DNA from 2 places in the Thermonema sp. genome. Region 1 is predicted to be linked to the other one. Evidence: riboswitches for the same ligand, from Rfam matches in the RefSeq annotation. Region 1 holds a riboswitch; the other holds the start of a gene.
The links. A riboswitch is a leader RNA that binds a small molecule or an ion and turns the genes downstream of it on or off. The one in region 1 is predicted to bind S-adenosylmethionine.

Region 1 (4,400 bases):
GTCTATGAGCTGCACGTTTTGAGGAATCTCCAGAACGGCACGTTCCATACGCAAAGAAGGCGAAGACTGCGTGGGTGGCGCAGGCAGGCTTTTATTATCGGTTACTACCACCTCTTCCAAAGCGGCAATATCTGCCTGCAACTGCACTTTTATGCTCTTCGATTCGCCCTCACGAAGGGTAATGATTTGCTGCCACGCACGGAAACCGATAAAATGTACTTGCAGGGTATAAGTGCCCGGCGCCAGGTGTCGAAAGACAAAAGCTCCGGTCTCATCGCTGACGGCACTCAAACCCGCCTCCTTCAAATGGAGCTGAGCGCCCGGCAACGGCTGCCCCTCATCATCATAAACTACGCCTTGCAAGCTACCTTGGGCGTATGCTCCCAAAGCAGTTGCAAGCAAAATCCAGAAAGTAAGTGTGATATTTCTCATGATTAAGTTATTTTTATTTAGACTTGTTTTAAATTATGATGCAAATCAAAAGAAAGCCTACCAGAAAGACAAGTAGGCTTTATCAAAAAGAAAATATTTTTATGTATGAATATCTATAAAAAAGCAACTATTATCCTCTTGCACTTCGCTTAAAAGCTCATGAAAAAACATTAACACATAAACTTTCAATCAGGCATATTCGTAGGATATAGCCACTAAAAGTATTATTTTGCAGCTCTCTCGTGTAAACTATATTGAGGGTGCCCATAAAGCCGATGATAATGGGCAAAGGGACCCTCTCAGATTGACTTAACCACAGCAATAAAACAATGGAAGACAGGAACGCAAACTATCACGGAAAAAGCATCAAAAGACCAATAAGAGGCTTAACTCCTTTTCCCGAAGATATATTTATACCTGCTCAAGCTTCGCTGGAAAATTATTTACTGCCCCTCATTTCCATAGACTTGGGCTTACTAAGGAACGACTTAAAGGGTACGACTGTGCCCCGGTAGAACCTTACGAAGGCTTTATAGGAGAAGAAACAGCCGAGTTCCATAATGCATTTTGTGGGGAAAATTGGCTTACCTTGGAGCTCACAAAGGACAATAAATATCAATTTTTAGGTGATGAAGGCTACTTTTTATCGGCGTCTGTTCATAATCATAAAGACAAAGTAGACGAACTATTGCTTGAGCATATTAAAGAGGGAAAGGATACCTACCGGAAAGTAAAATCCGGCTATAAAAGCAAAGGGCAATTGTTGCCATGGCAAGCAGATAACCCGCAAGATTTTATCGACAGACCGGGCGGAGAGATTCACTACGGAAATTGGACGGACAGCACTCTCCCTCCTCCCGCCTTTGATATGTTTTTTCACGAAACTGCCGGGGAAAACCTGCCCGGCGATGGAATTTCAATTTCCTATAAGGGCAACCATTTTTTTCTCGTTGCAGAAGTTGCCGGCTATCACTATTGTGGACATGGCGCCGACGCTATTTTAACATTTTACGAACCAAAAAGTCGTACTGTATTATTCACCTATGACTGGCGGTAAACGGGCAACTTACCCACAAGGTAAAGCGATTTTTTTTAAATAAATTTGCACAAGTCAGAAAGCTTATTTATCATTGCAGCATCGAACCTCTTACTTTTACTTTTTCACGAAAGTAAAAGGTTTATAGAGAAGCGCAGAGAGAACGGGCTCTGTGAAGCGCTGGCAACCTGCCGCACGGCAAGGTGCCAAATCCCGCCTAAATGAAGGTCATTTAGGAAATATAAACCGGAAAAAGTCATGTTTCTTATCAACAAACACACTCAACACAAACACTCTTTCGCAGCTCTTGCAAGCAAGCATCTTCATGCCTCTTCCCGCTTCCGCATGATGCAGATGTGTTGTTGCTGTTGTTGTATGTAATCTCCCCTTTCTTTTGGCGTACTTCCACCGTATGCAGGTGCATGTTAAGACTTGCACCAAGGGTGTTTTTATTATCCCCAGAGACTTATTTAGTCTAAATAAATATTTGTTTCACTTCAAACCATCAACCAGCTATGAGTAATTACCGTTTCGAAACCCTTCAGTTGCATGCGGGACAAGAGCCCGACCCGGCCACAGGTGCCCGCGCCGTACCTATCTACCAAACCACCTCTTATGTGTTCAATGATGCCGAACACGGTGCACGCCTCTTTGCGCTGCAAGAGTTTGGTAACATTTACACCCGCATTATGAACCCCACCACCGATGTGTTTGAAAAGCGCATTGCGGCACTCGAAGGTGGTGTGGCAGCCTTAGCCACGGCTTCCGGGCAGGCGGCACAGTTCATTGCCCTGACCAACATACTGCAAGCCGGCGACAATTTCGTGACGACCTCCTATTTGTATGGCGGCACCTATAACCAATTCAAAGTAAGCTTCAAGCGTTTGGGCATAGAGGCACGCTTTGCCGAAGGCGACAAAGTAGAAAGCTTCGAGCGCCTGATTGATGACAAGACCAAAGCCATTTACTTGGAAACCATCGGCAACCCGGGCTTCAACATTCCTGACTTTGAAGCCATTGCCAAGCTGGCGGACCGGCACGGCATTCCCCTGGTAGTGGACAATACCTTTGGCGCGGCCGGCTATTTGTTCCGTCCCATTGACTACGGGGCGGCAGTAGTAACCGCTTCCGCTACCAAGTGGATTGGCGGGCATGGCAATAGCATTGGCGGCATCATTGTGGACAGTGGGCGTTTCAACTGGGGCAACGGCAAGTTTCCTCAATTCACCGAGCCCTCGGAAGGCTACCACGGCTTGGTCTTTTGGGATGCTTTCGGTCCTGACAGTCCCTTTGGCAATATAGCTTTCATCATTCGTGCACGTGTGGAAGGACTGCGCGACTATGGTCCCAGCCTGAGTCCCTTCAATGCTTTCTTGCTGTTGCAGGGGTTGGAAACGCTTTCTTTGCGGGTACAGCGCCACGTGGACAACGCCTTGGCGCTGGCGCGCTGGCTCGAACAACACGAGCAGGTCGAGTATGTAAACTACCCCGGTTTGGAAAGCAGCCCCTATCACCAATTGGCGAAGAAGTATCTGCGCAACGGTTTCGGTGGGGTGCTCACCTTCGCCATCAAAGGGGGAAAAGAGAAAGCAGCAGCCTTTATCAATCATTTGAAACTGGCCAGCCACTTGGCCAACGTGGGCGATGCCAAAACGCTCGTGATTCATCCGGCTTCTACTACACACCAGCAGTTGAGCGAAGCGGAGCAACGAAGCGCCGGCGTAGAGCCCAATTTAATACGTGTATCGGTAGGCATCGAGCATATCGATGACATCATTGCCGACTTCGAACAGGCTTTTGAAAAAATAGCAACCGCAGTGACTGCCTAAACTCATGTTACAGACCTTCCAATATCGAGCACCTTTTATTACGGAACGCGGCGACCGCCTCGAGGGCCTCACGGTGGCTTACCGCACCTACGGGCAACTAAACGAACAAGCCGACAATGTGGTGTGGGTATGCCATGCACTCACGGGCAGCGCAGACGTGGATCAATGGTGGGCAAGGCTCTTTGGCGAAGGACGCCTGCTGGACCCTGCACGCCATTTTATCGTTTGTGCCAACATGCTTGGCTCGTGTTATGGCTCAACCAACCCGCTGTCTCCCAATCCTTCAACCGGCACACCTTACTACTATGATTTTCCTTTGCTTACCAACCGGGATATAGTCAGAGGGTTTGAGCTCTTGCGCCGCCACTTGGGGATTCGCCGCATCCGTTGCATCATAGGAGGGTCTATGGGCGGGCAACAGGCGCTCGAATGGCTGATAGAAGTCCCTGATCTGTTCGATTCGGCTTATTTGATTGCCTGCAACGCCCGCCACTCCCCTTGGGGCATTGCGTTCAATGAAGCGCAACGCATGGCTATAGAAGCCGACAGCAGCTGGGGGCTGCGCACGCCCGAAGCCGGTCTGAAAGGCATGGAAGCAGCCCGTGCTTGTGCCATGCTTTCCTACCGCCACTATCAAAGCTATGCGCTCACACAAAGCGAAACAGACGGAAGTGAACGAACGGATGACTTCCGGGCGGCTTCTTATCAGCGCTATCAGGGGAAGAAGCTGCGCAGCCGTTTCCATGCATTTAGCTATTACTGGCTGTCGAAAGCCATGGACAGCCACGACGTAGGACGCGGGCGTGGTGGCGTGGAAGCAGCACTGGCACGCATACGTGCGCAGGTACTGGTGTTGGGCATCAGCACCGATGTGTTGTTTCCGCTGGCAGAACAGCAGTTGCTGGCACATTATATCCCCCATGCGTCGCTGCGCATCTTGCACTCGGTCTATGGGCACGATGCCTTTTTGATTGAAACCGAAGCGGTACAGCGCTTCTACTTCGACTATTTCAAACAAAGCAACAACTGTTTGTTTGCTGTGCCATAGGTGATGCTGCCACTACATACTCTTTTCTTTTGTCACACCTTTCTTTCATTTAAAA
Region 2 (4,400 bases), on a different contig from region 1:
CAAAAACATTTTACCGGCGCCAAACAAATCGCCCACAACCCGCATGCCGTCCATCAGTGGACCTTCTATGACTTTTAAAGGGGAACCGTACTTGCGGCGCGCTTCTTCGGTGTCGGCTTCTATGTAGTCCGTGATGCCTTTGACCAAAGCGTGTTTAAGGCGCTCCTCGACACTGCCTTCCCGCCAGGCTTCGGCTTGCTTTTCGACTTGCGCCCCATCGCTCTTGAGCGTTTCGGCAAAAGCAATGAGCCGTTCGGTGGCATCGGGGCGGCGGTTCCACAACACATCTTCGACGTGTTCGAGCAGGTCTTTGGGAATTTCTTCATACACTTCTATCATGCCGGCATTCACAATGCCCATATCCAAGCCGGCGCGGATGGCTTCGTATAAGAAAGCCGAGTGCATGGCTTCGCGCACGCGGTCGTTGCCACGAAAAGAAAAAGATACGTTACTGATGCCACCACTGGTTTTGGCATGGGGCAAGTTTTGCTTTATCCATGCCACAGCCCGCACAAAGTCAAGGGCATAGTTGGCGTGCTCGGCAATGCCGGTGCCCACGGTCAACACATTGGGGTCGAAGATGATATCCTCCGGGGGGAAATTCAGGCGCCCGGTGAGCAAGCGGTAAGCACGCTCACAAATTTCAATGCGCCGTTCGAAGGTGTCGGCTTGCCCCCGCTCATCGAAAGCCATCACCACCACGGCAGCCCCATAGCGACGTGCCAAGCGCGCACGCCGTAAAAACTCTTCCTCGCCATCTTTCAAAGACAAAGAATTAACCACTGCCTTGCCCTGCACACATTTCAAGCCTGCCTCCAATACACTCCACTTCGAAGAGTCAATCATCACCGGCACACGGGCAATGTCCGGCTCCGAAGCAATCAGATTCAGGAAGTGGGTCATGGCAGCCTCGGCATCAAGCATGCCTTCGTCCATATTGACGTCGATCATCTGCGCACCGTTTTCCACCTGCTGGCGTGCTACCGACAGGGCTTCTTCGTAGTTCCCTTCCCGAATCAAGCGGGCAAACTTGCGAGAGCCCGATACGTTGGTGCGCTCGCCTATGTTGACAAAGCCCGTGACCTCGTTTACATACAAGGGCTCCAAGCCGCTCAGCGCTGTCACATGGCGCTTGGCAGGGCGCTGCCGCGGAGCATAACGTTGTGCCAGCCCGGCAATCAGGCGGATATGTTCCGGCGTGGTGCCACAACACCCCCCTACGATATTCAACCAGCCTTCGCGCAAAAACTCCTCTATCATTTGCCCCATGATTTCGGGCGTGTGGTCATATTGTCCGAAGGCATTGGGCAAACCCGCGTTGGGATGTGCCGAAGTGAAAAAAGGGGCTTGTTTGGCCAAGGTCTCCACATAGGGGCGCATCAGGTCTGCCCCCAAGGCACAGTTCAGTCCAATGCTTAGCAAGGGGAAGTGCGACAAAGACACCAAAAAAGCTTCAACGGTTTGCCCCGACAAGGTGCGCCCGCTGGCATCGGTAATGGTGCCCGAAAGCATCACCGGCAAAGGGGCTTTGCCGCTGTCTTCGAAGTACTTTTCAATGGCAAAAAGAGCTGCTTTGGCGTTCAGTGTGTCGAAGACGGTTTCAACCAGCAGTAAATCGACGCCCCCCTCTACCAGTCCGCGCACCTGCTCGTAGTAGGCCTCCACAAGCTCGTCGAAGGTGATGGCACGATAAGCCGGCCGGTTCACGTCGGGCGAAAGGGAAGCGGTCCGGTTGGTGGGACCTATGGAACCGGCCACCCAGCGGGGCTTGTCCGTAAAGCGGCGGGCTACCTCTTTCGCCAAACGCGCCGAAGCGTAATTCAGCTCATATACCACCTCTTGCAAATGGTAGTCGGCTTGTGAGATGGCGGTACTGTTGAAGGTGTTGGTTTCGATGATGTCGGCACCGGCCTTCAAATACTGCTCATGAATTTCCTGAATGATATGCGGCTGTGTCAAAGATAAGAGGTCATTGTTTCCCTTAAGCTCGTGGGGGAAATCGCGGAAGCGCTCACCGCGATAGTCGGCTTCAGTGAGCTTGTAGCGCTGAATCATGGTGCCCATGGCACCGTCTAATACCAAGATGCGCTGCTTCAATGCCTCTTCAATAGGATGTACACTCATAGCTGTTGGTTTAATTAAAAAGTAAAAACAAACTTCTTTCTGTTTGGCAAGCAGAAAAAAGGTGATGCCACCGGTGGACTTATGCACAGAAAAATCAGCGACGGCTCGAAGCTGACTTATCTTTCCCTCCACACAGCGAGAGGGTGGGAATTAGCACCTTATGCACGGGCGTGCATGGTTGCTAAGACGTCAACGGCCCCATTGCCTCGGTCTTTCTGGATAAGTCGTTTCAACAAATGTACAGGCTTTTGATGAAAGGTAGAAATTTCAATGCACTATTTTTGTAAAAAGCCTGTGAACATGTGCACCTTATGGAAATGGCTGCGTGCCCTAAGCATCGATGTTTGTTTGAGTGCCTGTGCGGTTTTGTATGCTTTCAGCTACTTGTCGCAACAAGCACTCACACAGCTGCCCCCCTATTTGATACTGGGTATTTCGGTGTGGCTTATTTACACGGCTGACCACTTATGGGATGCCCTGCGCATCCGTCATCGTGCACATACCTTTCGTCATCGTGTTCACCAACGTTTTTTTAAGCCTCTAACTGCGGTGGGCGGACTGTTGTTGGTGGTCGATGTGTGGCTTTTATGGCGGTGGGCACCTGCTCCGGTTATTTATGCCGGCTTGGGCTTAGGGCTGTTTTCAGCCATACACTTTGCTTTGGAACTGCTGCCTTATTGCTGGGTCGATGTTAGTAAAGAGCTGCGCGTGGCTGCCATTTATATAGCCGGCGCCGGCTTGTGGCACTGGGCAGCTTGCCGGCTGCGTTGCCTTACAGGCGACACTTACTTGCTGGGGGGCAGTCTGCTGCTGCTGGCATGGGCCAATTTGCTCATCATTGCCATGTATGAGCGGCATTCCGACCAAAAAGACGGACAACGCTCGTTGGCTCAATGGTTGCCTGACCGGCACATGCACCGTTTGATTGTTACGCTCATCATCTGGGCTGCCTTGCTGGCTGCCGCTTTGTGGCAACACCCGGCTTTGATGCTTGTGCTTTGGGCAATGGCAACTACCTTGTGGGCAGTGGTTCGCTATCCTTCTTTTTTTTCTGAAAAAGAACGCTACCGCATCGTGAGCGATAGCGCCTTTCTGTATCCATTTCTGCTGCTGCTGACAGCCTAACGATTGTTGATTTGGTCGGGCGCACGGCTCTCAAACGAACTAATCAACTCGTAGTCGGCAGTCAACAGTTTTACACATACTTTTTCGAAAAAAATCGTTCCATTGAGCATCCAATAAAATTCATATGCTTGCTCGAAACGCTGAAAACGATGAATAAAAAGGGTTTTTCCTTGTTCTATGGATATTACCTTTACTACAAACTGCATTGCTTTCTCTGCCTATACATACATGGAAATGTCGCCTGCACCCTCGCGTATTACCTCTACCTCTCCATTTGAGCAATCCACAATAGTAGAAGGCACGTTGTTGCCCGGTCCGCCATCAATGACAATATCCACCAAATGCTTAAAGCGCTCGTAAATTTCTTGTGGGTCTGTGGTGTATTCTATGATTTCGTCTTCATCATGAATCGACGAAGTGATGATGGGATTTCCAAGCTGCTCTACTATCATGCGCGGAATGGGGTGGTCGGGCACACGAATACCTACCGTGTTGCGCTTATAAAGCACGCCGTCGGGGGCTTTGCTGTTGGCAGGCAAAATAAAGGTAAAAGGTCCGGGCAGTGCTTTCTTCATGATTTTAAAAATAGGCGTTTCCACCTTGGCATACTCGGCAATATGGCTCAGGTCATGACAAATAAAAGAAAGCCGCGCTTTTTTGGGGTCCACGCCTTTGATTCTGCACAAACGTTCCACAGCCTGCTTCTTATGGATATCGCAACCAATGCCATAAACCGTGTCGGTAGGGTAAATAATCACGCCCCCTTCCTTCAGGCATTCCACTACCTTCCGTATTTTGCGCTCTTCCGGATTTTGCGGGTGTATTTTCAACAGTTCTGCTGCCATAAGCCTTGTGTTTAGATGGTTTAAAAATAAAATCTAAATGTTTAGATAAGCTAAGGAATTTTGGCATGAAAAACAACGCGCCGGAAGGGCTTTTTTGTCAAAAAACATACAAGCGGGGTGCTAAAAAACACCTCGCTATTGAGCCTGCAAAAACGCATTCATCTGCAGCACCGCCCATAGTTCATGCGTAAAGTCATCGTGGTGGTGAAGATGTTGTTTCCATAATGCCTGCACATCTTCAAAGTCAATATGCTCATAAACAGGGGCTTGGGCATTTCGAAACACAGCCCACAAAGAGGCGTCAGC

Region 2: another riboswitch for S-adenosylmethionine. It lies ahead of metH (methionine synthase); the one in region 1 lies ahead of QVE43_RS11380 (O-acetylhomoserine aminocarboxypropyltransferase/cysteine synthase family protein).

Annotation. Positions count from the first base shown of each region.
Region 1 covers NZ_BPHD01000003.1:400,555-404,954, reverse strand. Annotated here, with positions in the region: gene QVE43_RS11390 (TonB-dependent receptor) at 1-432, opposite strand, end outside; gene QVE43_RS11385 (hypothetical protein) at 1,022-1,489, shown strand; SAM riboswitch class I at 1,608-1,716, shown strand; gene QVE43_RS11380 (O-acetylhomoserine aminocarboxypropyltransferase/cysteine synthase family protein) at 1,984-3,297, shown strand; gene metX (homoserine O-acetyltransferase) at 3,302-4,345, shown strand.
Region 2 covers NZ_BPHD01000002.1:455,574-459,973, forward strand. Annotated here, with positions in the region: gene metH (methionine synthase) at 1-2,124, opposite strand, end outside; SAM riboswitch class I at 2,238-2,350, opposite strand; gene QVE43_RS07095 (hypothetical protein) at 2,425-3,249, shown strand; gene QVE43_RS07100 (hypothetical protein) at 3,246-3,455, opposite strand; gene QVE43_RS07105 (L-threonylcarbamoyladenylate synthase) at 3,468-4,094, opposite strand; gene QVE43_RS07110 (asparagine synthetase B) at 4,230-4,400, opposite strand, start outside.